Regions from separate parts of the Pseudosulfitobacter sp. SM2401 genome, predicted to be linked through region 2. Evidence: riboswitches for the same ligand, from Rfam matches in the RefSeq annotation. Region 2 holds a riboswitch; the other holds the start of a gene.
What was found. A riboswitch is a leader RNA that binds a small molecule or an ion and turns the genes downstream of it on or off. The one in region 2 is predicted to bind thiamine pyrophosphate.

Region 1: linked by a shared signal. The riboswitch ahead of thiB (thiamine ABC transporter substrate binding subunit) and the one ahead of thiM (hydroxyethylthiazole kinase) in region 2 are both predicted to bind thiamine pyrophosphate.

Annotation. Positions count from the first base shown of each region.
Region 1 covers NZ_CP170633.1:3,719,681-3,734,581, reverse strand. Annotated here, with positions in the region: gene ACFIO0_RS18300 (thiamine/thiamine pyrophosphate ABC transporter permease ThiP) at 1-954, opposite strand, end outside; gene thiB (thiamine ABC transporter substrate binding subunit) at 930-1,907, opposite strand; TPP riboswitch at 1,943-2,043, opposite strand; gene aroC (chorismate synthase) at 2,133-3,233, shown strand; gene ACFIO0_RS18285 (EamA family transporter) at 3,286-4,230, shown strand; gene ACFIO0_RS18280 (cyclase family protein) at 4,312-5,256, shown strand; gene ACFIO0_RS18275 (nuclear transport factor 2 family protein) at 5,302-5,643, opposite strand; gene ACFIO0_RS18270 (branched-chain amino acid aminotransferase) at 5,657-6,526, opposite strand; gene ACFIO0_RS18265 (MarR family transcriptional regulator) at 6,686-7,198, shown strand; gene ACFIO0_RS18260 (response regulator) at 7,195-7,896, shown strand; gene ACFIO0_RS18255 (hypothetical protein) at 7,953-8,213, shown strand; gene ACFIO0_RS18250 (histone deacetylase family protein) at 8,210-9,136, shown strand; gene ACFIO0_RS18245 (exodeoxyribonuclease VII small subunit) at 9,133-9,375, shown strand; gene ACFIO0_RS18240 (polyprenyl synthetase family protein) at 9,375-10,241, shown strand; gene dxs (1-deoxy-D-xylulose-5-phosphate synthase) at 10,252-12,192, shown strand; gene ACFIO0_RS18230 (ion transporter) at 12,196-12,984, opposite strand; gene ACFIO0_RS18225 (SDR family oxidoreductase) at 13,063-13,917, opposite strand; gene ACFIO0_RS18220 (methyltransferase domain-containing protein) at 13,994-14,620, shown strand; gene ACFIO0_RS18215 (enoyl-CoA hydratase-related protein) at 14,617-14,901, opposite strand, start outside.
Region 2 covers NZ_CP170633.1:2,598,559-2,613,459, forward strand. Annotated here, with positions in the region: gene ACFIO0_RS12910 (branched-chain amino acid ABC transporter permease) at 1-331, shown strand, start outside; gene ACFIO0_RS12915 (3-keto-5-aminohexanoate cleavage protein) at 335-1,267, shown strand; gene ACFIO0_RS12920 (alkaline phosphatase D family protein) at 1,406-2,941, shown strand; gene ACFIO0_RS12925 (pentapeptide repeat-containing protein) at 3,059-3,745, shown strand; gene ACFIO0_RS12930 (glucose 1-dehydrogenase) at 3,848-4,591, opposite strand; gene ACFIO0_RS12935 (FCD domain-containing protein) at 4,918-5,601, shown strand; gene ACFIO0_RS12940 (TRAP transporter substrate-binding protein DctP) at 5,980-6,975, shown strand; gene ACFIO0_RS12945 (TRAP transporter small permease subunit) at 7,075-7,605, shown strand; gene ACFIO0_RS12950 (TRAP transporter large permease subunit) at 7,609-8,889, shown strand; gene ACFIO0_RS12955 (redoxin domain-containing protein) at 8,931-9,449, shown strand; TPP riboswitch at 9,568-9,656, shown strand; gene thiM (hydroxyethylthiazole kinase) at 9,699-10,472, shown strand; gene thiE (thiamine phosphate synthase) at 10,469-11,113, shown strand; gene thiD (bifunctional hydroxymethylpyrimidine kinase/phosphomethylpyrimidine kinase) at 11,110-11,913, shown strand; gene ACFIO0_RS12975 (ABC transporter substrate-binding protein) at 11,928-12,866, shown strand; gene ACFIO0_RS12980 (TenA family protein) at 12,863-13,549, shown strand; gene ACFIO0_RS12985 (ATP-binding cassette domain-containing protein) at 13,546-14,271, shown strand; gene ACFIO0_RS12990 (ABC transporter permease subunit) at 14,271-14,901, shown strand, end outside.

The DNA.
Region 1 (14,901 bases), 1.1 Mb from region 2:
CCAAACGCTTGGCGGAACATCTGCCAACCCACGCAAACCCGACACCAAAACCGCGCCCAAAGGTAAAATCAAAAAGGTCGCAGCAAGGCTAATAACAACTGCATCGCGAAGACGCGAAATACCCCCACGAACGTCCCAGCGTTTTTGCATCCGGTCCAGCCCGCCCCCCAAACCAACCGAAGGGATCAGCCACAGCGCGACAACGGCAGCGCCGCCTGCAATCCCAAGCTGCAAGATGCTTAGGTAGGCGGCACGACCGAGGTCAAAATCGAACCTGAAAGCTTGGTAGATCGCCAATTCAATCGTGGTGGCACGCGGCCCACCGCCAAGCGTCAGCGCCACCGCAAAACTGGTCAGGCAGATCACAAACACCAAGGCAAAAGCCCCCGGAATGATCCGCAAAATCAACGGCCATTCGATAAGCCCAAACACCATGCGCGGCGGCATGCCCAGTTGGGCGACCAGACGGAATCGCTCAGCCGGAATGGATTGCCAACCTTGCAGCAACAAGCGGGTCACCAAAGGTAGGTTGAAAAATACGTGGGCCAGGACAACGCCCTGGAGGCCATAGATCGACACCGATTGAAGCCCGATCAGACCCAGCGCATCATTCAGAATACCTGAGCGACCAAAGATCGCGAGCAAACCTAAAACCGCCACAATGACTGGCAGAATGAACGGTGCACCAAGCAGCGTGATCAGCAATCCCCGCCCCCAGAACTGGCGTCGCGCCAATGCTCTGGCCACAACGATCGCAAGCAAACATGAAAAGGTTGCAGACAAAAACGCCTGCCAAATTGTGAATCGCACAGCGGCCCAATCAGCTGGGCTAAGCACAAAGTCACTTGTTGCGCGGGACACAACAGCGCCCAGCGCAGACAGGATCAGCGCTGCGATCAGAACCGCAGCGCTGACACCCAATCGTGGGCTTATTTGGAAAGCGCTGCGAGCCATTCGGCCAGTGCTTTGTCGCGTGCGGCATCCGCTTCGTCAGCTGGAATCAGCAATGCTTTGGACGGCTGAACCAGAGTTTCAAAACCAGCAGGCAAACCGCCCGCAGGCGTCACTGCCGGGTACATCCAGTTGGTTGTCGGGATGATCGTTTGGAACGCCTCGGACACCATGAACGACAGGAATTGATCCGCCAGTTCCTGATTGTCAGAGGATTTCAGTTTGCCCGCAACTTCGATCTGCAAATAGTGACCTTCGTCGAATGTCGCCGCCGCCTTGGTCGCATCTTCTTCGGCGATCAGGTGATAAGCGGGCGAGGTCGTGTAGGACAGGACCATGTCGGCCTCGCCCTCTAGAAACAAGCCATACGCCTCGGACCAACCGGGGGTCACAGTGACGATGTTGTCGGCCAGATCAGCCCAAATTGCGTCAGCGTCATCGCCGTACGCCGCCTTGACCCACATCAGCAAACCCAGGCCGGGTGTGGACGAACGGGGGTCTTGGATAACGATCTTTTTGTCGCTGGCGGCGAGCTCTTTGAAGTTCGCAGGGGCAGCTTCATCAACGTTGTGAACAAACGCAAAATAACCCCAATCGTAGGGGGCAAATGTGTCGTCGTTCCACTCAACCGGCAGCGTGTAATCCGCTGTCACCGAATGGGTCGCGAACAGGCCTGTCGCCTTGGCCGCTGCGGTCAGGTTTGTGTCCAAACCTAGAACGACGTCAGCCTCGGAACGCGCGCCTTCCAGCTTGATCCGTGCGAGCAATGCCGCGCCGTCACCTGCGCCCACAAATTTCAGATCGCAGGCGCAAACCTCTTCGAATGCGGCCTCGACCGCGGGGCCAGGGCCCCAGTCAGAGACAAAACTATCGTAGGTGTAAACAGTCAATTCAGGCGTTTCGGCCATAGCCGATGTTGCAGTCAATACGCCCGCAGCAAGTGTAGAATACTTCATGGCATCCTCCTTTTGCGACGATAGGGAAAAGGAGGCTTTTGTGCCGTTACCTTCCCTCCGCCGGTGTTAGCCGGTTCAGGTTCAATGGGTCCGCACAGTGGCATCTCAGCTATTTAAAGCACCCCAAGGTAGCGCCTGCTTAGGGGGTCACCAGCGCACGCGCAAGGCAAAACCCCTTGAGGGGGCAAGCCGTCGCAGTTAGAACGCACCCAAAGGATACCGCACATGTCATACAACACCTTCGGCCATATGTTCCGCGTCACCACTTGGGGCGAAAGCCACGGACCCGCGATTGGGGCCACTGTTGATGGCTGCCCACCGAACGTGCCTGTGACGCCCGAGATGCTGCAGGTCTGGCTGGACATGCGCAAACCAGGTACCGGCAAGAACGTGACCCAGCGAAAAGAGGCAGACGCGGTCAAGATTCTGTCCGGTGTGTTTGAGGGCAAAACGACAGGCACGCCGATTCAGTTGTTGATCGAAAACACCGATCAGCGGTCCAAGGACTACGGTGATATCGTTGAAAAATTCCGGCCCGGTCACGCGGATATTTCGTACTGGATGAAATACGGCATTCGCGACTATCGCGGTGGCGGGCGGTCATCTGCGCGTGAAACAGCAAGCCGCGTTGCCGCAGGCGGGATCGCACGCGAGGCGATCAAACTGTTGGCTCCCGATCTGAAAATCACCGGCTACATGGTGCAGATGGGCGAAAAGCATCTGGACCGCACGACCTTCGATTGGGATGCAATTGACCAAAACCCGTTCTGGGTGCCTTCCCACGAATCCGCTAAAGAATGGGACACTTACTTAGACGGCATCCGCAAATCACAAAACTCGGTTGGGGCCGTAATCGAAGTCACCGCACGCAACGTGCCTGCCGGCCTCGGCGCACCGGTCTACGCAAAACTCGACACAGACCTCGCCGCAGCGATGATGTCGATCAATGCGGTTAAGGGTGTGGAAATCGGCGAAGGCATGGCAGCAGCAGCCCTTTTGGGTACCGAAAACGCCGACGAAATCCGTATGGGCAATGACGGACCACGATTTTCCGACAACCACGCAGGTGGCATCCTTGGCGGCATCTCAACCGGCCAAGACGTGGTGGTTAGGTTCGCCGTGAAACCAACGTCATCCATCACAACCCCGCGTAAAACAATCACAAAATCGGGCGAGGAAACTGACATCATCACCAAAGGGCGCCACGACCCCTGCGTCGGCATTCGCGCGGTTCCCGTGGGCGAAGCAATGATGGCCTGCGTGATTCTCGATCACATTCTGATGCACCGCGGCCAGCAGGGCGAAAACCAAGGATCCATCGGCTAGCCCCGCCTGTTCTGATCAAAAATACTCAAAAAAAATCAGCGGGCGCGAAACTATGGAAAAACCACACACAGAACACCGCCCCGGCCGCGCAATCGCGTTCAAACTGATCGCAGTGTTCTTGTTCATGTGCATGGCCGCGATGATCAAAGCAGCCATCCAAGATGTCCCCCCCGGCGAGGCCGTGTTTTTCCGTTCACTGTTCGCCATGCCCGTGATTTTCGTGTGGTTGTGGCAGCGCGGTGAAATTCGCGAAGGACTGGTTCCCAACAACTTCGTCGGACACGTTTGGCGCGGGCTGTTCGGCACCTCCGCGATGATCCTGACGTTCGGCGGGCTTGGCCTGATCCCCCTCCCCGAAGCGACCGCGATCGGCTACGCCACACCAATGTTCACCGTCATCCTCGCCGCGCTCATGCTGGGTGAAAAGATCCGCGTCTTTCGCCTGTCTGCCGTGGCACTTGGCCTGATCGGCGTCATAATCGTGATGGCCCCGCGCCTATCACTGGATGCCGAAACCATGACATCGGGGGCAAGCATTGGGGCGATGATGGTCCTTGGTGCCGCCTTGTTACGCGCGCTGGTGCAAATTCATGTGCGCAAGATGGTGGCCTCCGAACACACGGCTGCCATCGTGTTTTACTTTTCACTCACGGCGACAACTTTGTCGCTACTGACGATCCCGTTTGGCTGGGTCTGGCCGACTCAAAACGCGCTGATGCTGATGATCGGCGCAGGTCTTGTGGGCGGCGTTGCGCAAATTCTTGTCACCTCGTCCTACCGGTTTGGGGCCGCGTCTATGCTGGCCCCGTTTGACTATTCGTCGCTGATTTTCGCCGCGATCCTTGGGTACGTTTTCTTTGCCGAAGCGCCGACGCTTAACATGGCCTTGGGTGCGGGCCTGGTTGTTGCGGGCGGTGTCCTGATCATCTGGCGCGAACGGCAGTTGGGCATGGACCGCGCGAAATCTCGTGCCGCAACGGCACCAAAGGGCGAATAAACAACCCGTGCTAGAATGAATTCCAGTGCAGGGAATCACCTGAACGACGGGTGACCTGTCATTTTTATGGGAGGAACTTTTATGAAAATCAAACACTTAACCGGCCTAACATGCGTTCTAACGCTTGCCGCCAGCATTGCGACTGCTGAGTGCGCCTATTCGAAATGGGGTGCCGAAGACACCATCGGCTCCGCAAATCTTGTCACGCCTGAGCGCACGTTGATGGCGTCAAAATTGATCAAGCAGGGCAAATCCATGCCCCTCGGCATCACCATCGGATCCGACACGCCGGCCTTTCCGCCACGATCTTTGAACCTGCAAGTTGTGCAGCCCAACCAACAGGGCGGACAAAAACTGTCAGGCTTTGGATACGAGGGCAATTACAACGACGACATCTTGCAAACCTGGGTTGGAATCGGATCGCAACTGGATGGCCTCGGGCATCTGGGCGAAGGTGGGAAATACTACAATTGTCTGGATGAAAAAGAGATCAGCGTGATCACTGGTTTGACCAAACTGGGCACACACGACGTGCCTCCGTTGGTTGGGCGCGCGGTGATCCTCGACATGGCGAAACACTTTGGCGTCGACGTGATGGAGGCAGGTGCGCACTTCGGCTCTGACGACATCAAAGCCGCAGCCGAAGCACAAAATGTGACCATGGGCGAAGGTGACATCATCCTGTTCCACACCGGCTGGACCGATGGCAAATTCGAAAGCGACCCGACCGCGTGGGGATCCTCCGAACCGGGCCTGAACAACGAGGGCGCCGTATACATCGCATCGCTTAATCCGATGGCAGTGGGCGCGGACACTTGGGGGGTTGAACCGATCCCCGCACCCGAAGGCGACAAGATCTTTTATGGCCACGTCACCTTGCTCAAGGAAAACGGCATTTACATCTTAGAGACGATGAACACAGGCCCCGTCCTGCGTGACGGCGTGAACGAGTTCATGTTTGTGCTGGGTCAAGCCCGGATCAAAGGCACGGTGCAAGCGATGATCAACCCGGTCGCGTTGTACTAAAAAGCAAAGCGGCGGTGATTCTGAATGATCACCGCCGCAACTATGCTATTTCGCGTGACACGCCGACGCCTCGATCACCAAACCGTCCGGTCCGAACCTTAGCGTTTCGGCGGCCAGCACATCGTTTTGATTGCGATAGGTGATCACCATCATCCCGTACCCATGCAGCACATCGACGACGACAAAGGACAGGTTTGGCTGGGCCTTTAGCGCACGGCCCCAGTAGTCGCGCAGCGCATTGCGGCCGTGCAGTTCGCCAGTGCCGACCAATCGCATCGCTTTGTGCGACCGGAATACAACGTCCGGTGCATAATGCGCCAAAATACGGTCAAGCGAGTGGGAGTTCCATGCGGCCTCCCACTCGATCGCGAACGCGGTAAAGTCCACTTAGATGCGCCTTTTAAATCCGGACCAGCTTTTCGTAGCTTTCCGAGATGTCACGCGTCAGCGCACCCACTTCGAAATTGTAGTCACCGATCTGCCCAACAGGCGTCACTTCGGCAGCGGTACCGGTCAGCCAGCATTGCTCGAACCCTTCGAGTTCATCCGGCATGATCACGCGTTCATGCACCTTGATGCCTTTGTCTTTCAGCATGCCGATGACAGTCTGACGGGTGATGCCATTCAGGAACGCATCCGCGTCAGGCGTGTGCACTTCGCCGTCTTTGACAAAGAAGATATTCGCACCAGTCGCCTCGGCGATGTAGCCGCGATAATCGAACATCATAGCGTCAGAACAGCCTTTTGCCTCGGCCGCGTGTTTGGACATTGTCGCGATCATATAAAGGCCAGCGGCCTTGGCTTGGGACGGCGCTGTTTCAGGGCTGGGCCGTTTCCATTTTGCGATGTCGAGCTTGGCACCCTTCATCTTGGCGTCACCATAATAGTTGCCCCATTCCCAAACGGCCACGGCCATGTGGACAGGGTTGGCAGCCGCCGCGACACCCATATCAGTGCCAGATCCGCGCCAAGCAACCGCACGAACGTAAGCGTCTCTCAGACCGTTGGCATCAAGCGCTGCTTGTTTCGCGGCCTCGATTTCATCCACGGAATACGGGATGTCGAAATCGATCAGCTTGCCCGATGTGATCAAACGCGCCGAATGCTCGCGCGATTTGAAAATCTTACCGGAATAGCAACGCTCGCCCTCAAAGACCGAAGACGCGTAGTGCATGGCATGAGTTAGAATGTGGACATTGGCCGAACGCCAGTCGACCAATTGGCCATCCATCCAGATTTTTCCGTCGCGATCATCATATGCACCAGCCATGGCTGTATTCCTCTCGTGTTTGCATAAATTGCGCCGATACGTCCGGTACGGACATAAAATTGCGCAAAACCTCTCATTCGATAGGTCTTTAGTATTGGAATGTCAATAACACTGACGTATGTTGTAACAATTGAACACGACAAACAAGGATCAAGGCTGATGTCGGACATGCGCGCGCCCTCCCCCTACAGCGGTGAAAGCCTGCTGTTTTTGACCGACGAACAGTTGCGCCAAGGGATTGAGGCGATGTTCTTTGCCTATCGCGGATTCACGGCGGACCCGGACCGCATCCTGTCTGACATGGCCTATGGGCGTGCGCATCACCGCGCGATCCACTTTATCAATCGCGCGCCCGGCACAACGGTGAACAACTTGCTCAACATTCTCGGGGTCACAAAACAGTCGCTGAACCGCGTGTTGCGCACCCTGATCGAAGACGGTCTCGTTCAAAGCCTTGTGGGCAAAGTCGATAAACGCGAACGTCATTTGTATCTGACAGACAAAGGCAAGACATTGGAACAAACCTTATCAGACGCCCAGCGCGCGCGAATGCGCAGTGCGTTTCGTGATGCAGGGCCTGACGCCGTCGCGGGCTTTCGTACCGTGCTTGAGGCAATGATGGACACAGAAATGCAGCGCGCCTACACGCGCCTCAAGGAGACCGGACAATGAGCGAAATGGACGCCCACCTGCTGATCGTTGATGACGACGAACGCATTCGCACGTTGTTGCAAAAATTCCTGATGCGTCACGGGTTTTTGGTAACTGCGGCCCGAGATGCCCAACACGCACGGCGTATTCTGTCGGGTCTGGATTTCGACATGCTGATCCTGGATGTGATGATGCCCGGCGAAGACGGCATTTCGCTGTGCAAATCGATCCGCGAAACGTCGCAAACGCCGATTATGTTGCTGACTGCAAAGGGCGAAACCGACAACCGGATCGAAGGGTTAGAGGCCGGCGCGGACGACTACCTCCCCAAACCGTTCGAGCCCAAAGAACTGCTGTTGCGTATCAACGCGGTTCTGCGCCGGATGCCCGAAACCCCGGCCGAAGAATCAGTGCCCAAAATCCTGCATCTCGGCCCGATTCGCTATGACATGGAACGCGGTGAAATGTGGATGGGCGAAGATCTGGTGCGCCTGACCGCCACAGAAATGCAGCTGATGAAGATTTTTTCAGCCAAGACCGGCGAACCGATCAGCCGCTCCAAGCTGGTCGAAGATTTAGGCCGTGATCGTGGTCAAGCCCAAGAACGCGCAGTCGACGTTCAAATCACCCGCCTGCGCCGCAAAATCGAAACCAACCCGAAACAACCGCGCTACCTGCAAACGGTCCGTGGCGCAGGTTACATGTTAGCCCCGGATTAAGGATGCAGCTGCTCGCGCTCATCTACTTACGCTCGCTTTTGCGGTTGCGTCGACACATGCGTCGCTCCTATCCGGCCGAGCTTGACTTTATGTTAAACAAATTTGGCACAAGCCGGCTTGATCGCGCCATTTCTGGCCCTTGGTTGAGCGATCTCACAACCCTCCAAATGGCGTGTTTTGTGCCTCAAGAATTTCCAGTTCATGTGTTTGCAGACGACAAAATGTTTGAGCTTGTCAAACGTGTGCGCCGCGGCGTTCTCGTTCAATTCTATAGCACGTTTGGATTTATCATCATCAAATCGCTGAAAGACTTATGAAAACATCTTTGATCACCCACCCCGATTGCCTTGGACACGTCACACCGGACGGGGCACCAGAACAAGTTGCCCGGTTGCGCTACATTTTGAACGCTTTGCAGGACTTGGATGTGCTGCGCACTGACGCGCCGTTGGCCGACGATGCCGATATTTTGCGCTGTCATCCGCAAAGTCACATCGACCGCATCCGTGCCAGTATTCCATCCGATGGGTTCGCGTCGCTGGATGCTGACACATCCGTATCCGCAGGGTCATTAACGGCCGCGTATCGCGCAGCAGGCGGTGCCGTAGCTGCCGTCGATTTGGTCCTGTCCGACCAAGCCCAAAACGCATTTGTCGCCGTGCGCCCACCGGGGCATCACGCCGAAGCAACCACGCCAATGGGCTTCTGCCTGTTTGGCAACGTCGCGATCGCGGCCAAACACGCGCTAGAGCACCCAGACATTGACCGCGTCGCCGTCGTTGATTTCGACGTGCACCACGGCAACGGCACCCAAGCGTTACTCAGCGACGAGCCGCGCGCGTTGGTCATCACCTCGCAACAAATGCCGCTGTGGCCCGGAACCGGCGAGGCGTCGGATCGCGGCCCGCTCAACAACATCGTCAACATTCCGCTCGCGCCCGGCAGTGACGGTGTGCATGCGCTCAAAACCTACGACGATATCGCATTTCCAGCCTTGCGCGCGCATCAGCCTGACCTGATCCTGATCTCAGCGGGGTTTGACGCCCATCAGGATGACCCGCTGGCGAACCTCAGCTGGTCTACCGATGACTTTGCAAAAATGACCGCCGCTATCGCGAAACTTGCACAAGAACTGTGCAAGGGGCGGCTGGTATCAGTGCTCGAAGGCGGTTATGATCTGGATGCGCTGGCGGCTTCCGCTCGCGTCCATGTTCAGGAACTGATGAAGGCCGCGCGATGAGTGATGTAGCAGTAGACGAAATGAGCTTTGAGGCGGCAATGGCGGAACTGGAACAGGTTCTGGGCCAATTGGAACGCGGCGATGTCGCGCTGGATCAGTCGATCACGCTGTACGAACGCGGTGCCGCCCTAAAGGCCCGCTGCGAGGCAAAGTTGAAAGAAGCCGAGGAAAAAGTTGCTGCCATCACGCTGGACAGCGACGGCAATCCCACAGGTCTAAAGCCCGTCGAAGGGCTCTGATGTTTTCCACCCGTTTGACACAAAGCGCCACCGCTATTCAGGCGCAGTTTGATGCTGTGCTTGGCGGTCTGGATGACCTGTCTGTTGTGCACGCCATGGCGCATGCAACGAATGGCGGCAAACGTCTGCGCGGGTTTCTGGTGCTGGAATCAGCGCGCCTGCATGGCGTTGATCCAGCCAAAGCGATCTGGCCTGCAACAGGGATCGAGGCCTTGCACGCCTATTCGCTGGTCCACGATGATTTGCCCTGCATGGACGATGACGATCTGCGGCGCGGGCAACCAACAGTGCATGTGAAATGGGACGATGCGACCGCTGTTTTGGCGGGCGATGCGCTGCAATCCTTAGCGTTTGAGATGGTGTCACGCCCCGAAGTTGGAGATGCTCTGGTCCGCGCTGATCTGACCTTGTCCCTTGCTCAGGCCAGTGGCGCACAAGGTATGGTTCTAGGTCAAGCACTTGATATTGCAGCTGAAACTGCAACAGAACCATTGTCGCTAGACGAAATCACAACCCTACAAGCAGGCAAAACCGGCGCATTGATCGAATGGTCTGCAACCGCAGGCGCGCGCATGGCCCAAGCGGACCTTAGCGCCCTTCAAACCTATTCTCGCGCCCTTGGTTTGGCCTTTCAAATCGCTGACGACATTCTGGATGTGACCGGCGACGCGGCTACTGTTGGCAAAGCCACAGCCAAGGATGCAGACGCCGGCAAAGCGACCTTTGTGTCCTTGCTAGGTTTAGACGAGGCGAAACGCCGCGCAGCCAGGCTGGTGGAATCCGCCTCGGACGCATTAAATATATACGGTGACGATGCAACCACGCTGCGTGACGCCGCAGCATTCGTCGTCGCACGCAAAAGCTAGGAAAACGGCAATGTCCGATCATACAAGCAACCGCCCAAATACCCCGCTTCTGGATCAGATCCAGCGCCCGTCCGACATGAACCAACTGTCGGACAAACAGTTGATCCAACTGGCTGGAGAACTGCGCGACGAAACCGTTTCTGCTGTGTCTGTTACGGGCGGACACTTGGGTGCGGGCTTGGGCGTGGTCGAATTGACGGTCGCGTTACATGCCATTTTCGACACCCCGCGCGACAAGATTGTCTGGGATGTGGGCCACCAATGTTACCCTCACAAAATTCTGACCGAACGCCGTGATCGCATTCGCACCCTGCGCCAAAAAGACGGGCTTAGCGGATTTACCAAACGCTCTGAATCACCCTACGATCCATTTGGCGCAGCGCACAGTTCAACGTCGATTTCCGCCGCTTTGGGCTTTGCCGTCGCGCGTGATTTGGGCGGTGTGACCCCCGAAGGATTGGGCGACGCGATTGCAGTCATCGGCGACGGATCGATGTCTGCCGGCATGGCCTACGAGGCGATGAACAACGCCGGTCATTTGGGCAAGCGCCTGATCGTGATCCTGAACGACAATGAAATGTCGATTGCCCCACCCGTCGGTGCGATGTCGGCCTATCTTTCGCGCCTTTACGCCGAAGAACCGTTTCAAGATCTCAAGGCCGCCGCCAAAGGGGCCGTCAGCCTGCTGCCTGAACCGTTCCGCGAAGGAGCGCGGCGGGCCAAGGATATGTTAAAAGGCATGACCGTTGGTGGCACCTTGTTTGAGCAACTTGGGTTCAGCTATCTAGGGCCCATCGACGGGCACGATCTGACCCAGTTGTTGCCCGTTTTGCGCACCGTCAAACAACGCGCGACTGGCCCGATCCTGATCCACGTTCTGACCAAAAAAGGCAAAGGCTACGGCCCCGCCGAAACAGCCCGCGACAAAGGGCACGGCGTGTCCAAGTTCAACGTCGTGACAGGCGAGCAGAAAAAAGCGCCCAGCAATGCGCCTAGCTACACCAAAGTGTTCTCGGAATACTTGCTGAAAGAAGCCGCGCTCGACGACAAAATCTGCGCGGTGACCGCAGCCATGCCAGACGGCACCGGCCTGAATTTGTTCGCCGAACGCTACCCCAGCCGCTGCTTTGACGTGGGCATCGCAGAACAGCACGGCGTAACATTTTCGGCGGCTTTGGCGGCAGGTGGAATGAAACCATTCTGCGCGATGTATTCCACATTTTTGCAACGCGGCTACGACCAAGTTGTGCATGACGTCGCCATCCAACGCCTGCCTGTGCGATTTGCTATCGACCGCGCCGGATTGGTCGGCGCTGATGGTGCCACGCACGCGGGCGCATTCGACGTCGCCTACCTAGCGAACTTACCCGGATTTGTGGTGATGGCCGCCGCGGACGAGGCCGAATTGGCGCACATGGTTGCCACCGCAGCAGCCCACGATGACGGTCCAATCGCGTTCCGATTCCCGCGCGGCGAAGGCAACGGGGTTGAGCTGCCTGAACGCGGCACACCCTTGGAAATCGGCAAAGGCCGTATGATCCAAAAGGGTGCACAGGTCGCATTGTTGTCGTTTGGCACGCGTCTATCCGAAGTGCAAAAAGCTGCCGAATCTTTGGCTGCCAAAGGCATCACCCCGACAATTGCGGACGCGCGTTTCGCCAAACCTTTGGACCGCGACATGATCCTTGAATTGGCCGCATCCCACGACGCGTTGATCACCATCGAAGAAGGCGCGATTGGCGGCTTTGGCAGCCACGTCGCCCAACTGTTGGCGGATGAAGGCGTGTTTGATCACGGGCTAAAATTCCGCTCAATGGTGCTGCCGGATACCTTTATCGATCACGCAAATCCCGAAGACATGTACGCCGACGCCAAGCTGAACGCGGCAGACATCGAAGCCAAGGTTTTGGACGTAATGGGCATAGCAACAATTGGCGAAGCCCGCGCGTAACTGCTATTTGTTTTGCGATTTTCCGAGTGCGGCGAGATGCGTTTCGATCGCCTTCAAACGCTCGACAACGTCGTCGCGATAGTCGCTGGTTTGCGCATCTGATTCCTCGTGGTGTGCGTCCTGCATCGAGTTCACGATCAAGCCTACCAGCAGGTTCACCACGGCGAAGGTCGTCACCATGATGAACGGCACAAAGAACAGCCACGCGAGGGGGTAAACCTCCATCACGGGGCGCACGATGCCCATTGACCAGCTTTCTAACGTCATGATTTGGAACAACGAATATGCGGACCCACCGAGCGATCCGAACCATTCAGGAAACGACTCTCCGAACAGTTTTGTCGCGATCACTGACGCGATGTAAAAGATCAGCGCCATCAGCAAAAACACCGACCCCATGCCGGGCAATGCGGTAATGAATCCTTCTACCACGCGGCGCAGGCTGGGGGCAGCAGACACAACCCGCAGCACCCGCAAAATCCGCAGCGCGCGCAGGGCAGAGAACCCTTGGGCAGCGGGCACCAGTGAAATCGCAATGATCACGAAATCAAACAGGTTCCACCCGTCACGGAAGAACCGGAAACGATAGGCAAACATCTTGGCGACCAGTTCGGCGACAAAAATGCTGAGGCACAGCATGTCCAGCAAGCGGATCAATCCACCGATCCGATCCATCACAAAGTCGGACGTTTCGAGCCCTAGAATGATCGCGTTGAAAATGATCACGCCGATGATGGCGTTGCGTACAATTGCACGATCCAGAAACGCTTTGATGTTGTCCTGCAGTGTCATCTATCAGCCCTCGTTACCGCGCTTGTATGCAAGTGCTGCGTAGCCCCGACAAGGTGGCCATAGCGCACAATAGCTAATTTATTCTGATTGCGCCAAAAGGGCTGCCAAACCTTCGCGATATGTCGGGTATTTTAGCGTTACCCCCAGTTCATCCTTGATCCGGTCATTGCGGACCTTTTTGTTCTCGGCGTAAAAGCTGCGCGCCATCGGTGTGAACTCGGCATCCTCGTACGCGATGGCCGTTGGCACGGGCATGTTCAGCAGTTCCGCCGCATGCGCAATCACGTCTTGGGGTGGGGCAGGATCATTGTCGCACACGTTGTAGGCAGCCCCGGGATTAGGCCGCGCGATTGAGGCAAGGACAATCTGCGCGATGTCCTCGACATGAGTGCGCGAAAACACTTGGCCCTCTTTGATCACACGACGCGCGGTGCCGTTTCGCACTTTGGAAAACGGGCCACGACCAGGGCCATAAATGCCCGCAAGGCGGAAAATATGCAAAGGTAGGTCGGAAATAGATTGCCAGTTTTCTTCTGCAGATTTGCGCAATTGCCCGCGCCGCGTTGTCGGATTCAGCGGCGTATTTTCATCCACCCACGCGCCATTGAAATTTCCGTAAACCCCAGTTGTGGACAAGTAGCCAACCCAATTCAGCGCCTTGGCACGCGCCGCGATTTGTGGGCCCCACGCGTTGAACACCGGATCGCCGTCACCATCTGGACCGGCCGAAATCAGGATGTGATCTGCGGCCGCAATTGCACCCGTCAAATCAGCGCCCGGCCAGACCAAGGGGTCAACACCGGACGCCCGCAGCGCTGCTGCTTTTTCCTCGGACCGGGTCGTACCGATCACGCGCCATCCATCTGCCAAAAGAGTCTTGGCAACTTCACGCGCTGAATAGCCGTGTCCGAAAGAGAGCATGGTTTTTGTCATACCCCATAGGTGACCTCTGCGAGGTCACGACGCAAGAGGGGTTGCGCACGCGGGCGTTCTGCGCTCCTCTTTGTGAATGGAAAAAACACCTTCGCTGACTGGTGCCTATGATTTGAAAACGCCGCAAGATTCGCAGCGCTTGTACAAAGAATGGGCTAAAACCTACGATGAAACCTTTGCCGCTGCGCACCGCTACATCATGCACGAACACGTCGCGCGGGCCTATGTGAACGCCGGCGGGTATCAACCGGTTTTGGATATCGGGGCCGGAACGGGGTTATGCGGCCATGCCCTGCGGGCGCGCGGTTTGGACCAAATTGACGCCACAGATATTTCACCAGAAATGTTAGAGGTCGCACGTGCCAAAGGCATCTATGCGGCCCTTTTCATCGGCGACATTCTCGCAGGATTGGACGTGCCGGACGGTGCATACGCAGGCGTTGTCAGCTCGGGCACGTTCACCCACGGGCACGTCGGCCCTGAGGCATTGGACGAAGTGTTACGTGTCACGCGATCCGGTGGCTGGATCGCACTGTCGATCAACGCGCAGCACTATGTCGACCAGGGATTTCAGGCAAAACTAGCTAAGTTAGAGCCACATATTTGCGACTTTGCCCTAACCGAATTGCCGATCTATGCGGACGATGCCACGGGCGAAAACGCCAATGACACCGGCTACGTCGCGCTGTTCAGAAAGCGCTAGCGCCCCTTCCAGACAGGATCACGTTTTTCGGCAAACGCCTTGGCGCCTTCTAGCTGATCCTCTGAGGCATAGAGCCGGTCAATCGACCCCAATTGTCGCTTGGTGATGCGGTTCATACTGTCTTGGAATTTCGAATCCTCGGCATCACGCACCACCTCTTTGATCGCCGCATAAACCAGAGGTGGACCGGAGGCGAGCAAGCGCGCCAGATCCCATGCGCGGTCCATCAAATCAGCGCCTGCAATTATTTCGTTCACAATGCCCCAGCGATTGGCTTCGAC
Region 2 (14,901 bases):
CGGCGGGCTGATTTTCCTGCAAAAACTGCGGATTTCGCCCGACGCGGCATTTTCGGTCAACGACTGGACCGCCTTTGTGATCTTTATCGTCGTCATCGGCGGGATCGGCACCCTAGAGGGGCCAATCATCGGCACGATCCTGTTCTTTGTTCTGCGCGAAACGCTGGCCGACCTTGGCACCACCTATCTGATCGTTCTTGGCGTCGTGGCCATCGTGATCATGTTGAAAGCCCCCAAAGGCGTTTGGGGCTTGGTGCGCGACCGCTATGACCTCGAACTTTTCCCCCTCAGCTACCGCGTCCGCACCGACGCCCCCGACCAAGGAACCTGACCCATGGCAAAACAACAAAAGACGATCATTACCTGCGCTGTGACCGGCGCGATCCACACACCGACCATGTCAGATGCGCTGCCCTACACCTATGATGACATCACGACCCAAGCGATTGCAGCGGCGGATGCGGGTGCGTCCATTTTGCATTTGCATGCGCGCAACAACAAAACCGGTGCGCCATCGGTCGACATTGATGATTTTTCACCGTTTCTGGGCCGCATCAAACAGGCCACAGACGCGGTCATCAACATTTCCACGGGGGGGTCGCTTACCCTTTCAATCCAAGACCGGATCAAACCGGCCAAAACCTTCAGCCCCGAAATGTGTTCGATGAATATGGGGTCGATGAATTTTTCATTCCATCCTCTGGCCGGTCGTTATGACGAATGGGCGTTTGATTGGGAAAAGGATTACGTCGAAGGATCCGACGGCAATATCTTTCGCAACACCTTCCGCGACATCAAAGAAGCCGCCGAAACGCTGGCCCCCCATGACATCAAGTTCGAACACGAATGTTACGACGCGGGTCATCTGTATAATCTCAAATTCTGCATGGATATCGGGCTGTTCAAGGCCCCTATTTTTATCCAGTTCATCTTTGGTATTCTGGGCGGTATCGGCGCTGACGTCGACAATCTGGTCTTTATGAAACGCACCGCCGACAAGCTGTTTGGCGACGATTATCGCTGGTCTGTTCTGGGGGCTGGTGGTGCGCAAATGGGGCTGGCTGCGACGGCCAGTCAAATGGGCGGGCATCTGCGTGTTGGGCTCGAAGACAGTCTTTTGATCTCTCGCGGGGCATTGGCAACCTCCAACGCGCAGCAGGTCGCAAAAATACGGCGGATCGTCGAGGATCTTGGCAGCCAGGTCGCGACCCCGGATGAAGCCCGCGAGATACTGGATCTCAAGGGTGGCGATCGGGTGAAGTTCTAAAAACTCTGGCGATTGTTCCTGCAAAGAGTGATCCGTCGCGGTGTCACATTTCGCAAAACCGTCGCATCATTGTCGACCAGCTGTTACGCAACAAGGGGACACCATAGTGGTCTTTTAGCAAGCCACGGAGCCTCCCTCATGCCACGTATTTCGTTCACCCGCCGTCAAACCTTGTTGGGGGGCGCGGCCCTTGGCACGTCACTTGCCATGCCCGCAATTTCGCACGCCCGTTCGCGCCCTCAAATCACCCACGGCGTCATGTCGGGCGATGTGGCTTATGACGGTGCAATGATCTGGGGGCGCGCGGACCGCGAAGCGAAAATGCACGTCGAATGGTCGACGACAGAAATGATGACCGATGCCCGCGCGGTTCCGCCCTTGGCCGTTGGCACGCCCACCGATTTCACGGGCAAACTGGCGCTCACAGGGTTGCCGAGCGATCAGGATATCTTTTACCGCGTGACGATGAGCGACCTTGCCGACGCCACCTTGTCCGAGCCGATGACAGGCCATTTCCGCACCGCACCAATGGGCAACCGCGACGTCAGTTTCGTGTGGTCGGGCGACACCGCAGGCCAAGGTTGGGGCATCGACGAAGACCGTGGCGGCATGACCACTTACGCCACAATGTTGAAGCACACGCCGGACTTCTTTTTGCACTCCGGTGATACGGTCTACGCGGATGGCCCGCTGCAAGACACCGTGGCGTTGGCGGACGGCAGCACGTGGAAAAATATCGTCACCCCGGCCAAGTCCAAAGTCGCCGAAACTCTGGATGAGTTTCGCGGACAGCATTTGTACAACTACATGGATCACAACGTTCAGGCCTTTAATGCGGCCGTCCCGATCATCGCGCAATGGGATGATCACGAGGTGACGAATAACTGGTATCCCGACGAGGTGCTGGCAAGCGATGATCGGTATTCCGTCAAGTCGGTGCAGCTTTTGGCATCGCGGGCTGCCCACGCGTTTCACGAAATGATGCCAACGCGGCAGACCCTAAGCGAACCAATGCGGGTTTACCGCAAGGTTGCGTACGGCCCGCTGCTGGACATCTTTGTGATCGATCTGCGCAGCTATCGCGGCGACAACACAGCCAACACCGACGCCGAGGGCACGCCGTTTCTAGGGCCAGAGCAGCTCGCTTGGCTTAAGCGCGAGATGATCAATTCGACAGCGACCTGGAAAGTGATCGCATCGGATATGCCCATCGGCATGATGGTGCGCGACGGCGACAGCGCCATGGAAAACGGGGCCAATGGCGATGGTCCGGTCTTGGGTCGTGAACACGACATCGCGGCTGTTTTATCGTTCATCAAAACCGCGCAAATTGCCAACACGGTCTGGTTAACGGCGGATGTGCATTACACTGCAGCACACCACTATTCCCCCGATCGCGCGGTTTTTCAGGACTTCGATCCCTTCTGGGAATTCGTTTCTGGCCCGTTGCATGCCGGCACATTTGGCCCCTCACAATACGACAACACTTTTGGACCCGAGGTTCGGTTCGCCAAGCATCCAGAGGCAGGACAAGCAAACCTGCCGCCCAGCGACGGCCTACAGTTTTTCGGCAAAGTCGACATCGCGGCAGATACGGGCGTCATGACAGTGCGACTGATGGACAGCGGCGACACCGAACTGTGGTCGGTTGAATTGGATCCCAAATCGATCTGACGCGAAGGGACGATCGGGGCGGTTTTGTTGGACCGCCCCTGCCCTATCCCAAGCCGTTTTTGGCCCAAGGCCACATCCCTCTTGAAACCGGAAAAATCCGGTGCGAGACGTGATGCCATGGAACACGCCCCACACAAACTACCGGATCAAAAACTGGCAGCTGCTGATGTCGCGCGCTTATCTGATGCACAAACCACTGCTGTGCTCAGCAATTGCGACCTTCGTGAATTGGACCTGTCAGGTTGCGACATGACCGGGTGGCACTTTGATAAATGCAACCTTACCGGCGCGTCTTTTAACGGGGCCAATCTGGAAAGCGCCGTCTTTTCAGGCTGTCGGTCTGCCGGTGCCAGCTTTTTGGGGGCCGTGCTGACCGAAGCGCAGATTTTAGGGGGCGATTACAGCAACTCCAGCTTTCGCGGGGCCATACTGGCGGCGACAAAAATCGCTGGGTGCAAAATGATCGGTGCAGACCTAAGCGAAACGCATGCGATGGGGTTTGAGCTTGAGGATTGCCTGTTCGGTTTTTCCCTTCTCGCAAAGTTGTCGTTTCGCAAAATGACGCTGAAGCAGATCGATTTCACCGAGGCCGATCTTCGATCCTGTGACTTTCGGGAAACGGTTTTCGAAGACTGTTCGTTGCGGGATGCAAATCTATCGGATTGCCGGTTTGGCAATGCTGATTTGCGCGGTGCTGACCTTGGTGGGGTAAAGTTGGGTGACGCCAGACAGTTCAAAGGCGCTGTTATCTCGAAACGACAAGCAGCAGACCTTTTGATCCAGCTTGGGTTGCAGGTTCACTAACGAACTTACCGACCAAAGGATTTCGAAAACGACACGGCCGCCCCGATCAAAGGGCGACCATCTAGGCAATTTATTTGGGTCACTCACGCACCCCGCAATCGATCAGCTGAACAGCATGCCGCCGTTGATATCGACATTGGTACCGGTGATGAACGCGCTGTCTTCGCAGGCAAGGAACAACACCAGATTGGCCACATCGACCGGCACGCCTTGGCGTTTGACCGGCGATGCCGCCTCGAACCCTTTGCGCGCGGCATCAGCGGTGTGGATGTTGTGAAAGTCCGTATCAATCATGCCCGGACACAGGGCGTTAACCCGCACATCGGGGCCCAATTCTTTGGCCAATCCCCGGGTCATTGTCATAACCGCACCTTTGGACGCTGCGTATGCGACGGACCCCGGGCCACCACCATCGCGACCTGCTTGGCTGGCCAGATTGACGATCGCGCCGGATTTTAGATGTGGCAGGCAGGCTTTGATCATCAGGAACGTGCTGGTCAGGTTCAGATCCATAACCGAATTCCAATGTTCCAGCGACATTTCCGCAATTGTCTTGCGCGCGATCAGGCCGCCTGTGTTGTTAACCAGCACGTCGACGCCGCCAAATTCGGCGACCGTGCGATCGACCAACGCGTCAACGCCTGCCTGCGTGTTCAGATCGCCTTGCAGCGCAAATGCGTTACCACCTGCGGCCTTAATTTCAGCCACGGCACTTTCAGCGCCTTCGCTGCTGGCAAAATAGTTAATCGCGATATTGGACCCTTCAGATGCCAATTTAATCGCACAGGCCCGCCCGATGTCACGGCCACCACCGGTGATAATAGTTGTTTTCCCGTCAAGCTTCATTTTGTTTCCTTCCAGCAGGTGTGACTTATAATTTCTTCGACATCGCGCGCCTTTGACCAAGCGATCTTGGGCCACAGGCGGACCACTAAGACGGCCCACCAATTGTCCAACAAGCGGAGCCACGATTCGCGCCGTTCAAAGTTGTATATCACTATAGTTTTCTAGTATACTAGTATAGAAAACAATCTCATTCTACGATCCACCCGATGGGTTGACGCAATTCCAGTCGCTGGGAAAAGGGGCTCTGCTACGCGCACGCCGCACTGTGCAAAAGCTGGCAAAATCACTGGCCATCAACTAAGTTGGTCAAAATCAAAGGAACGATGATGTCTTCAACAGCACGCACGAGAGACCGCAGAACCAGCGTCGATGTCGTGTTCGAACATCTTCACAAATCGCTTGTCACACTTGAGTTGCTTCCAGGGGACAAAATTTCCGAGGCCGACATTGCAGCCAAATTCGGCGTCTCGCGACAACCTGTACGGGATGCGTTTAGCCGGCTAGAAAACCTTGGCCTTTTGCTGATCAGACCACAAAAAGCGACCGAGGTTAAACGGTTCTCGCGGCGCGCAGTCACCAAGTCCCGTTTTGTGCGCTTTAGTGTTGAGACCGAAGTGTTACGCCGGGCCGCAGCGGCCGCATCCGTGGCTGATGGCCTCGCACTTGACGCCCATCTTGCCCATCAGGCGATTGTCGTTAACGCGCGGAATTATGAGGAATTTGGCAAGCTGGACTACGCTTTCCACGAAGAATTGTGCAAAATTGCCAAAGTTGAATTCGCCTTTGAGGTCATTTCGTTTGAAAAAGCCAATGTGGATCGCCTTTGTATGCTGAGCCTGTCCAAGGAAGACCGTATGGAGCAGCTTTTGGAAGATCACCGCGCAATTGCGGACCGGGTGAAGGCTGGCGATCAAGCAGGTGCCGTCCAAGCCGGCGCGGTCCATCTGTCTCGGCTTGATGCGACGATTGACGCAATTTTTGCCCATAATCCTGAGTACTTTGAAGACTGAAGTTTTCTGATTTGCGCACTCTTTGACATGCATTTCACAGCCGCACCTTGAACACGAAAAACCTGACCTCTCGTTCCAAGGTCGCGCGTCACCCGACACAGGAACCGTCCATCCCCGTCAAAGCCGGCACGATCTCTATCGCTCTGGTACGTCCTTGAAATTCAATCCCTTTTGAACCCCACCGGTTTCATTTCGCCGAAACGAGGTCGGGACAGCGTCTTTGAAACTCTACAGAATTGACTCGTCACATCAATTAAAATACTAGTATACCAATTGCCAACCATGACCCCTAACGTCATGCTGGTGACCAGGGACAGCCTCTGCAATTTTGACATTTACGTACGTGCAGAGGCGTTGAAAATGATCGGGAGGGATCAAATGATGTTAAAAACAACACTTCGCAAAACCCTAATGGGGGCTGCTGTCGTAAGTGCTGCGGCTGTTGCCGGCACGTTGGCGTCGGCCAGCGAAATGCGCGGCTGGAACATCCACGTTGAGGACTATCCAGTCTCAATCGCGATGGAATCCTTTATGAAGGACGTCGCGGAGCAAACCGGTGGCGAAATCACCGGCAAAATCTATCATAACGGCGTTTTGGGCAGCCAGCCTGACGCAATCGAGCAAATTCGCCTTGGCATCATCGACTTTGGTGAATTCAGCCTTGGGCCGATGGGCCAATCGATCCCTGAAACCAACGTGGTTTCGCTGCCATTCATTTTTCCGTCGATCCCTAAGATGTACGAATTGATGGACGGCGCAGTTGGTGAGGCCATCGGTGAAGGCATGATCGCCAAAGGTATCGTGCCGCTGGGCTGGTATGACGCTGGCGCGCGGTCTTTTTACAACTCGATCCGCCCGATCAACACGCCTGCTGACGTTGAAGGTCTCAAAGTCCGCGTCATGAGCAACGATTTGTTCGTTGGCATGGTCGAAGCAATGGACGGCAACGCAACACCAATGGCATTTGGTGAAGTGTACCAGTCGATCAAAACCGGTGTTGTTGACGGTGCGGAAAACAACCCGCCATCCTACGAGTCAACGAACCACTTTGAGGTCGCAAAATACTACTCGCTGACCGAGCACCTGATCATTCCTGAATGCCTGTGCATGAGCTTGAAAACGTGGAACACCTTCACGCCCGAGCAGCAAGCGATCCTGAAAGAAGCCGGTCACAAAAGCGCCGTTTTGCAGCGTGAACTGTGGCAGGCCCGGGAAGCGGCAAGCATGGAAACGGTCCAAGCTGGCGGCACAACAGTGAACAAAATCGCCGACAAGGGCCCGTTCCAAGCGGCAATGTCCCCTGTCTACGACCAGTTCCTGGTGGCAAACCCCGATCTACAAGGTCTTGTCGATTTGATCCGCAACGCTGAGTAAATTCGACCTAAACACACAAAGGCCCGTTGATATTTCAGACGGGCCTTTGTTCTGCTTGTTTCGATCAGGCATGATTTGATTGCGTAATAGGAAACCCAGATGGCGGGACAGTCTTCTAGAATTGCGATGCTCGAGGCCGGATTGGATAAAATCCGCGCTCTGTGCATCTTTGTGGCCTCGATTGCCTTGGTGGTGCTGATCGCCACGTTTGGCTGGTTGGTTTTTGGCCGTTACGTTTTGAACGTCACACCGACTTGGGTCGAACAACTGGCGCTGCTTTTGATCTGCTACATCGCCTTTATCGGGGCGGCCGCGGGCGTCAAGGAAAACACCCACCTTGGTGTGTCGCTGTTTCGCGACATGATGCCCGACACCGTGCAAAAAATCGTCATTATCGCGATTGATTTCACCCTCGCGGCCTTTGGCGCTGTGATGTTTTTTGCGGGTGTGACCCTGATGAAATTTGGCTGGGACACGCTGTTGCCCATGCTCGACATTCCAGAGAGCTTTCGAACGCTGGCGATCACGTCATGCGGCGGGTTGGTTTTTCTATTCTCGGGTGCGCGCGGAATGCTGCGTCTCTTTACATTTTCCGACTGGCAAACAGTCCCCCAAGATCTGGATACCTGAACCATGGGTCTGACCATTCTTTTGCTGACGTTCTGCGTACTTGTTGTCGTTGGAATGCCTGTCGCATTCGCCATGGGGCTCGCTGCTGCCTCTGCCTTTTGGTACGAAGGTTTTCCCATGCTCATCACGTTTCAGCGTGCGACAGCCGGCGTATCGGTGTTTTCGCTACTGGCCATTCCGTTCTTTGTTTTTGCTGGCGAAATCATGTTGCACGGGGGCATCGCCGCCCGCTTGGTCAAGCTTGCCGCGGCCCTTGTCGGGCACCTCAAGGGTGGCTTGGCGATGGTCAACATCTTTTCGTCCATGTTGTTTGGCGGCATTTCGGGATCTGCGGTGGCGGATATTTCAGCCCTTGGTTCGCTCTTGATTCCGGTTATGAAAGAACGCGGTTACCGGCCTGATTTTGCCGTAAACGTCACCGTGACCTCGTCCATCGCCGGGATCGTCATTCCGCCCAGCCACAACATGATCATTTTCGCCGTCGCTGCGGGTGGTGGCATCTCGGTTTCCAAACTGTTTCTTGCAGGCGTGATCCCCGGTATCTTGATGTGTTTCTGCCTTGCTGTTGCCGCCTATGTGATGTCAGTCAAACACAAATATCCCGCCGAACCTTTCCCTGGTTGGGGCGAAGTCGGGCGCAGTGCGGCTGACGCAATCCCGGGCTTTATCACTGCAGTCATCATTGTCGGCGGAACGCTGTCCGGCATCTTTACCGTCACGGAATCCGGTGCTTTCGGCGCGCTTTATGCCTTGATCCTGACCAAATTCTACTACCGGTCCCTGACGTGGAACGCCTTCGTGCTGGCTGTCACCGGCGCTGTGCGCACTACCGCAATGGTGATGATCCTGATCGCATTTGCCTCGTCGTTTGCGTATCTTTTGGCCCTGTATCAAGTCCCCTCCAAACTCAGCGATTTGCTGGTTTCGATCTCGGACAACCCGCTGATTATTTTGCTGATGATCAACATCATCTTGCTTTTGCTGGGTATGATTATGGACATGGCGGCGCTTATCCTGATCTGCACGCCGATCTTTCTGCCCATCGCCAAAGGCCTTGGCATGGATCCAACCCAGTTTGGCATCATGATGCTGGTGAACCTCGGGCTAGGCCTGTGCACACCACCTGTCGGAACCTGCTTGTTTGTCGGCTGCGCCGTTGGAAAGATCAAAATCGAAGAGGCCCTGAAATCGATTTGGCCGTTCTATCTGGCCATTCTATTCGCCCTGATTTTGGTGACCTACGTTCCTGCAGTGTCCTTGTGGTTGCCGTCAGTTCTCGATTAAAATTAGCTGCGCAGATTATCCCCAACTGAAAGGCCCAACTTATGCCCACGCCCAAACCTGTCCCCGGTAGCATCCTTGCCCCGATGTCATTTCCCAAACTGGGGGGCGGCGAAATTTCAGTTGGTGGACCACGCGAAAACTGGACGCTGTTCATCGTTTATCGCGGCAAACATTGCGGTCGCTGCAAGAAATACCTGAACATCCTGAATGGCATGCGCGATCAGTGGGCGGCGGCGGGGTTTGACCTCGCGGTGGTGTCCGCCGACCCCCAAGAAAAGGCGCAGTCCGATCAGGCCGAATTTGGCTGGGAATTTGACATTGGCTATGACCTCAGCGAGGCGCAGATGGAAACGCTTGGCGTTTATGCGTCTGACCCGCTGTCATCGGGTGAAACCGATCGCAGGTTCGCAGAACCCGGCACCTTTGTGATGCGTCCGGATGGCAGCATTTTGATGATCGCAATTTCGAACGGGCCATCGGCGCGCCCTGATTTAGTCGAATTGCTGGACGGTATGATCTTTACAAAAGACAACGGCAAGCCACCGCGCGGCAACGTCTAAACCGACGTCACCTTGCCCCCTTTAGGCCAGCAAACGGCCCTTGACGTGAAACGCCTGCCTGCGTTTCGCGCTTCACCCCCTGATTGCATTTGACGACACGACCCAAAGCAACTACCCCTGTCAGAACCAGGGGCGCTGTAAAGCTGAGATGTACCCTTTGAACCTGAACCAGATAATGCTGGCGGAGGGAGGTCGTATGTTTCTTCGTGCTACATGCGTTGTCTCTTTTTCGCCGGAAAAGGAGACAGAATGGCCCCCCAAGACCTGCTTATTGCGTTGCGCGACCAAAACCCGCTGGTCCATTGCATGACAAACTACGTGGCAATGAATATTGCCGCCAATGTCGTTCTCGCAGCCGGGGCATCGCCTGCGATGGTGCACGCCAGCGAAGAAATCGCTGAATTCACCCCGATCTGTGGTGCCCTGACGATCAACATCGGAACGCTGTCGGCGCCGTGGTTGGCCAGTATGCTGGCCGCCGCAGACATCGCGCACGCGCGCAACATTCCGTGGGTGTTGGATCCCGTCGCGCATTTCATTTCCGATTACCGCAAACGCGCAGCCCAAGATTTGTTGGCGCTGCGTCCCGCAATTGTGCGTGGCAATGCGTCAGAGATTCTTGCCTTGGCCGGACAAGTCGGCGCGGGCAAAGGGGCTGACAGCGGTGACAGCGTCGATGCGGCCCACGCATCAGCCCACGCGCTGGCTGCAGAATTCGGGACGGTTGTCGCGATCACCGGGCCAGTCGATTTTGTCACGGACGGCACCCAAGAGGCGCGTGTTTCCGGCGGATCATCTTTGATGCCGCAGATCACCGCCTTGGGCTGCTCGCAGACCGCGTTGATGGGGGCTTATGGCGCTACTGGCCCCGCCTTTGATGCCGCTTTGGCCGGCCTTGCGCATTTCAAAGTCGCAGGCACTGCGGCGGCAAAACTAGCCAAGGGACCGGGCAGCTTTCAAATGCATTTCCTAGACGCACTTGCCGCAACGCAACCCGATGATTTTGCGCAGGTCATCGCATGAAGTCGACGATACAAAACCAACTGCGCCTTTGCCTTGTGACGGACCCACAGCTGTGCGCCGCATTGGGTCTTGTGACCACCGTTCGCCGCGCTGTGGCCGGCGGTGTCACCATGGTGCAGCTGCGCGACAAGACGGCGACCACCGCACAGCGTATTGAAATGGCACTTGCGCTAAAGCAGGCGTTGGCAGGGTCCGGCGTTGCAATTATCATCAACGATGATGTCATGGCCGCTGTCGCAGCAGACGTTGACGGCGCACATGTCGGACAGGGTGATGTGCCGCCCGATCAGGCGCGTTCGATGCTTGGGGCCGGCAAAATACTTGGCTTGTCGTGTGAAACGCCGCAAACCGTCCAAGCGGCTGATCCCAAGGTTGTGGACTATCTGGGCCTAGGGCCGGTGTTTGGCACAGCGACCAAAACGGACCATGCCCGCCCGATCGGTTTTGACGGGTTGGCCCGATTGGTTGCCTTGTCACCGCTGCCCACCATCGCAATCGGCGGCCTGAAACCAGCCCATGTCCAAGACGTGCGCGCAAGTGGTGCGGACGGGATCGCGGTTGTGTCTGCCATTTGTGGCCATGCCGATCCATGCGCTGCGGCCCGCGCGTTTCAGCAAGACAAGCCGGAGCATCCGGCATGATCCCCAACGTCCTTAGCATCGCAGGGTCCGACCCATCTGGCGGTGCAGGCATTCAGGCAGACATCAAAGCGATCTCTGCAAACGGGGCCTTTGCCATGGCCGCATTGACCGCGCTAACGGCCCAAAACACCCAAGGCGTAAGCGGCATTCATTTGGTCCCACCCGCCTTTGTCACCGATCAGATCACGACGATTTTTCGCGACATCCGCGTGGATGCGGTCAAGATCGGCATGATCGCCACAGCAGATATTGCCGCTGCTGTTGCCTTGTCAGTTCAGGATCATAGCGCCGTGCCCATCGTGCTTGACCCTGTGATGATCGCCAAAGGGGGGGCCGCGCTTTTGCAACCGGATGCCGTTGTGGCGCTGCGCGATCATTTGCTGCCCTTGGCCACGTTTTTGACACCGAATTTGCCTGAGGCCGCGCATTTGCTGGGTGTGCAGACGGCCACCACACGCGATGAAATGGTGGCGCAGGGTTTGGCGCTCTGTGCGCTTGGACCACGCGCTGTTTTGATGAAAGGCGGGCACCTCGATGGGCCGGACAGCCCCGATTGCCTTGTCACCCCGCAACACCTCACGTGGTTCGAGGCGAAACGCATCCAAACAGCGAACACTCATGGCACTGGTTGCACCCTGTCATCTGCTTTGGCTGCGCACCTTGCAAAAGGGTTATCCCCCCAACACGCCACCGCTGCGGCCAAGGCTTATGTCGCCACGGCAATCGAACAGGCCGGTGCCCTGTCTGTTGGGTCAGGCCACGGACCAACCCACCATTTTGCCAATCTCATCTCGTATTGAAAGTGACCCGGAAAATGAAAAACATATCTTTCGCAACCGTTCTGTTCTTTTGGGCATCGCCGGTTTTGGCACAGGATCAAGTGACCTTGTTGCTGGGCTGGTTTGTCAATCCCGATCATGGCCCCGTGATCATTGCACAGGAAAAAGGGTATTTTGCCGAGCAAGACCTAGACGTCGAAATCATTGCCCCCGCTGATCCCTCGGCCCCACCCAAAATGGTCGCGGCGGGCAAAGCGGATTTGGCGATTTCCTACCAACCGCAGCTACACCTGCAAATTCACGAAGGCTTGCCATTGCAGCGGGTCGGCACGCTGGTCGCAACCCCGCTTAGCTGTTTGTTGGTGCTGGCCGACGGCCCCGTCAAAACGCCTGCAGACCTCAAAGGGCGTAAGGTCGGCTTTTCCGTCGGTGGCGTCGAAGAAGCCGTGCTGGGCCAAGTTCTGAAAACCCACGGCGTGTCGCTGGATGACATTGAGCTGATCAATGTGAATTGGTCCATGTCACCGGCGCTAATGTCGGGCCAAGTGGATGCTGTCATCGGTGCATTTCGCAATTTTGAACTGAACCAGATGGATATCGCAGGCGTGCCGGGCCGTTGTTTCTACGTCGAAGAAGAAGGCCTGCCACCCTACGACGAACTGATTTATGTGGCCAATACAGACACAATGGACGTCGATATGATCCGCCGTTTTCTGGCTGCGACCGAAAAAGCGACACAATACATCGTCAATCATCCCACCGAAAGTTGGGTGATTTTCGCAAGCACAGCGCCTGAGCTTCAGGACGAGCTGAACAAACGGGCGTGGGGTGATACGGTGCCTCGCTTTGCGCTGCGGCCCGCTGCGTTGGATGCTGGTCGGTATGCGAGCTTTGAGGCGTTTTTGCACGACGCAGGCCTGATCCCGACGCTCAACCCCGTCAGCGACATCGCCATCGATGTGACGGCGCAATGACCGGCGCACCCTATGGGGCCGCATTCACGCAGTGGCGCGCAGGCTGCCCTGATGCGTGGCACGCCTACACCCATCATGCCTTTGTCGAGGGGCTGCGCGACGGATCCCTGCCGCGCCCTGCGTTCCTTCATTATCTGGTCCAGGACTACGTGTTTCTGGTGCATTTTGCGCGGGCGTGGTCACTGGCCGTGGTCAAAGCCGAAACGCTGGACGAGATGAAAATCTGCGCAGGCACGGTAAACGCGTTGGTCAATCACGAGATGGCCTTGCACGTCCAAACCTGCGCCGGCGAAGGAATAAACGAGGCCGCATTATACGCCGCCTGCGAAGAGGTCGAAAACCTCGCGTACACCCGATACGTGATGGATGCAGGCCTGCAGGGCGATTTCCTCGACCTGATGGCTGCCCTCGCGCCCTGTTGCTTTGGCTACGGCGAAATCGGACTGCGACTGGCACGGTCCGCCGCGCCGGACACGCCCCATCGCGCCTGGATCGACACCTACGCGGACGATGGCTATCAATCGGTTATGACCTCGGTCGGGCAGATGATCGATGGTGCCATTTCGCGCCGCTTGGGGCCTGATCCCGTACGCGCCCCACGGTGGGCGCACTTGCAGAACCGCTTTTCGACAGCGACCCGTCTCGAGATCGGGTTTTGGGATATGGGGCTGCGCGGGTCATGACCCCTGCGCCAGAGCTTTGCCTAAGCGGCACGTATTCTGTCGAAGGCGTGCCGCTGTTCGGGCCGATCGACATGCGTCTGCCGGCGGGGCAATGGACCTGCGTTTTGGGTCGCTCTGGTGTGGGCAAGTCGACGTTGCTGCGCGTGATTGCTGGCCTGCCTTGCGCGGGTGAATTCGACGGGCAAGTCACTGCATCAGATGGTGCCACACTGTTTGACCGCATCAGTTTCATGGCACAATCAGATCTGTTGTTACCCTGGCTCAGTGTTCTGGAAAACACCGTGCTAGGGGCACGATTGCGCGGCGAACAGCCAGACGTGCAAAAGGCCGAAACCTTGCTGGCCCGTGTCGGACTGGGTGATCATTTGCTGAAAAAGCCCAGCGCGCTGTCTGGCGGAATGCGGCAACGCACGGCCCTTGCCCGCACATTGATGGAGGACAGGCCGATCGCGCTGCTGGACGAACCGTTTTCAGCACTGGACGCAAGCACACGCGCCGACATGCAAGAGCTTGCCGCCGAAGTTCTCGCCGACAAGACTGTGCTGTTGGTCACCCACGACCCTGCCGAGGCTGTCCGGCTTGGGCATCAAATCATTGTCTTGGCACCAGACGCAGCGCGCACGTGGCCAATGCCGTACTGCGATCCGATCCGTGATCAATACGCCGCGCAAACTGTGGCATGTCAGGCCAATCTGCTGTCCTTTCTGCGGGGTGCGCCATAATGCGGTTGTGCTATGCGCTGGCGGCCTGCACCTTTGCACTGCTCCTGTGGCAGGGCGTGGTCTGGTTCACCGATGTTCCGCAATTCATTCTGCCGTCACCCGCGCGCGTTGCGCAGGCTGCGATCGCCAATCGCATCTTGATTGCACAAAACGCAATGGTGACTGCATCCGAAGTCGGCTTGGGCCTCATCATCGGAACGCTTTTGGGCGGGGTCACTGCGATCCAGCTTGCACGCTCGGCGTGGCTCCATCGATTGATCATGCCGTTGCTGGTGTTTACCCAAGCCATTCCGGTGTTTGCATTGGCCCCGATCCTGACACTGTGGTTCGGCTATGGCATCGCATCCAAAGTGGTAATGACCTTGTTGATCATCTATTTTCCGGTGACCTCCGCGTTTTATGACGGGCTGACACGCGTGCCATCCGACATTCTGGACATGGCGAGAACCATGGGCGGCACGCCGCGGCACATCATGTGGCGGATCAAAATCCCCCACGCGTTGCCATCTTTGGGCAGCGGATTAAAACTGGCTGCGGTTTATGCCCCCATTGGGGCGGTGATCGGTGAATGGGTCGGTGCGTCCAAAGGCTTGGGCTATCTGATGTTGCTCGCGAATGGACGTGCCAAAA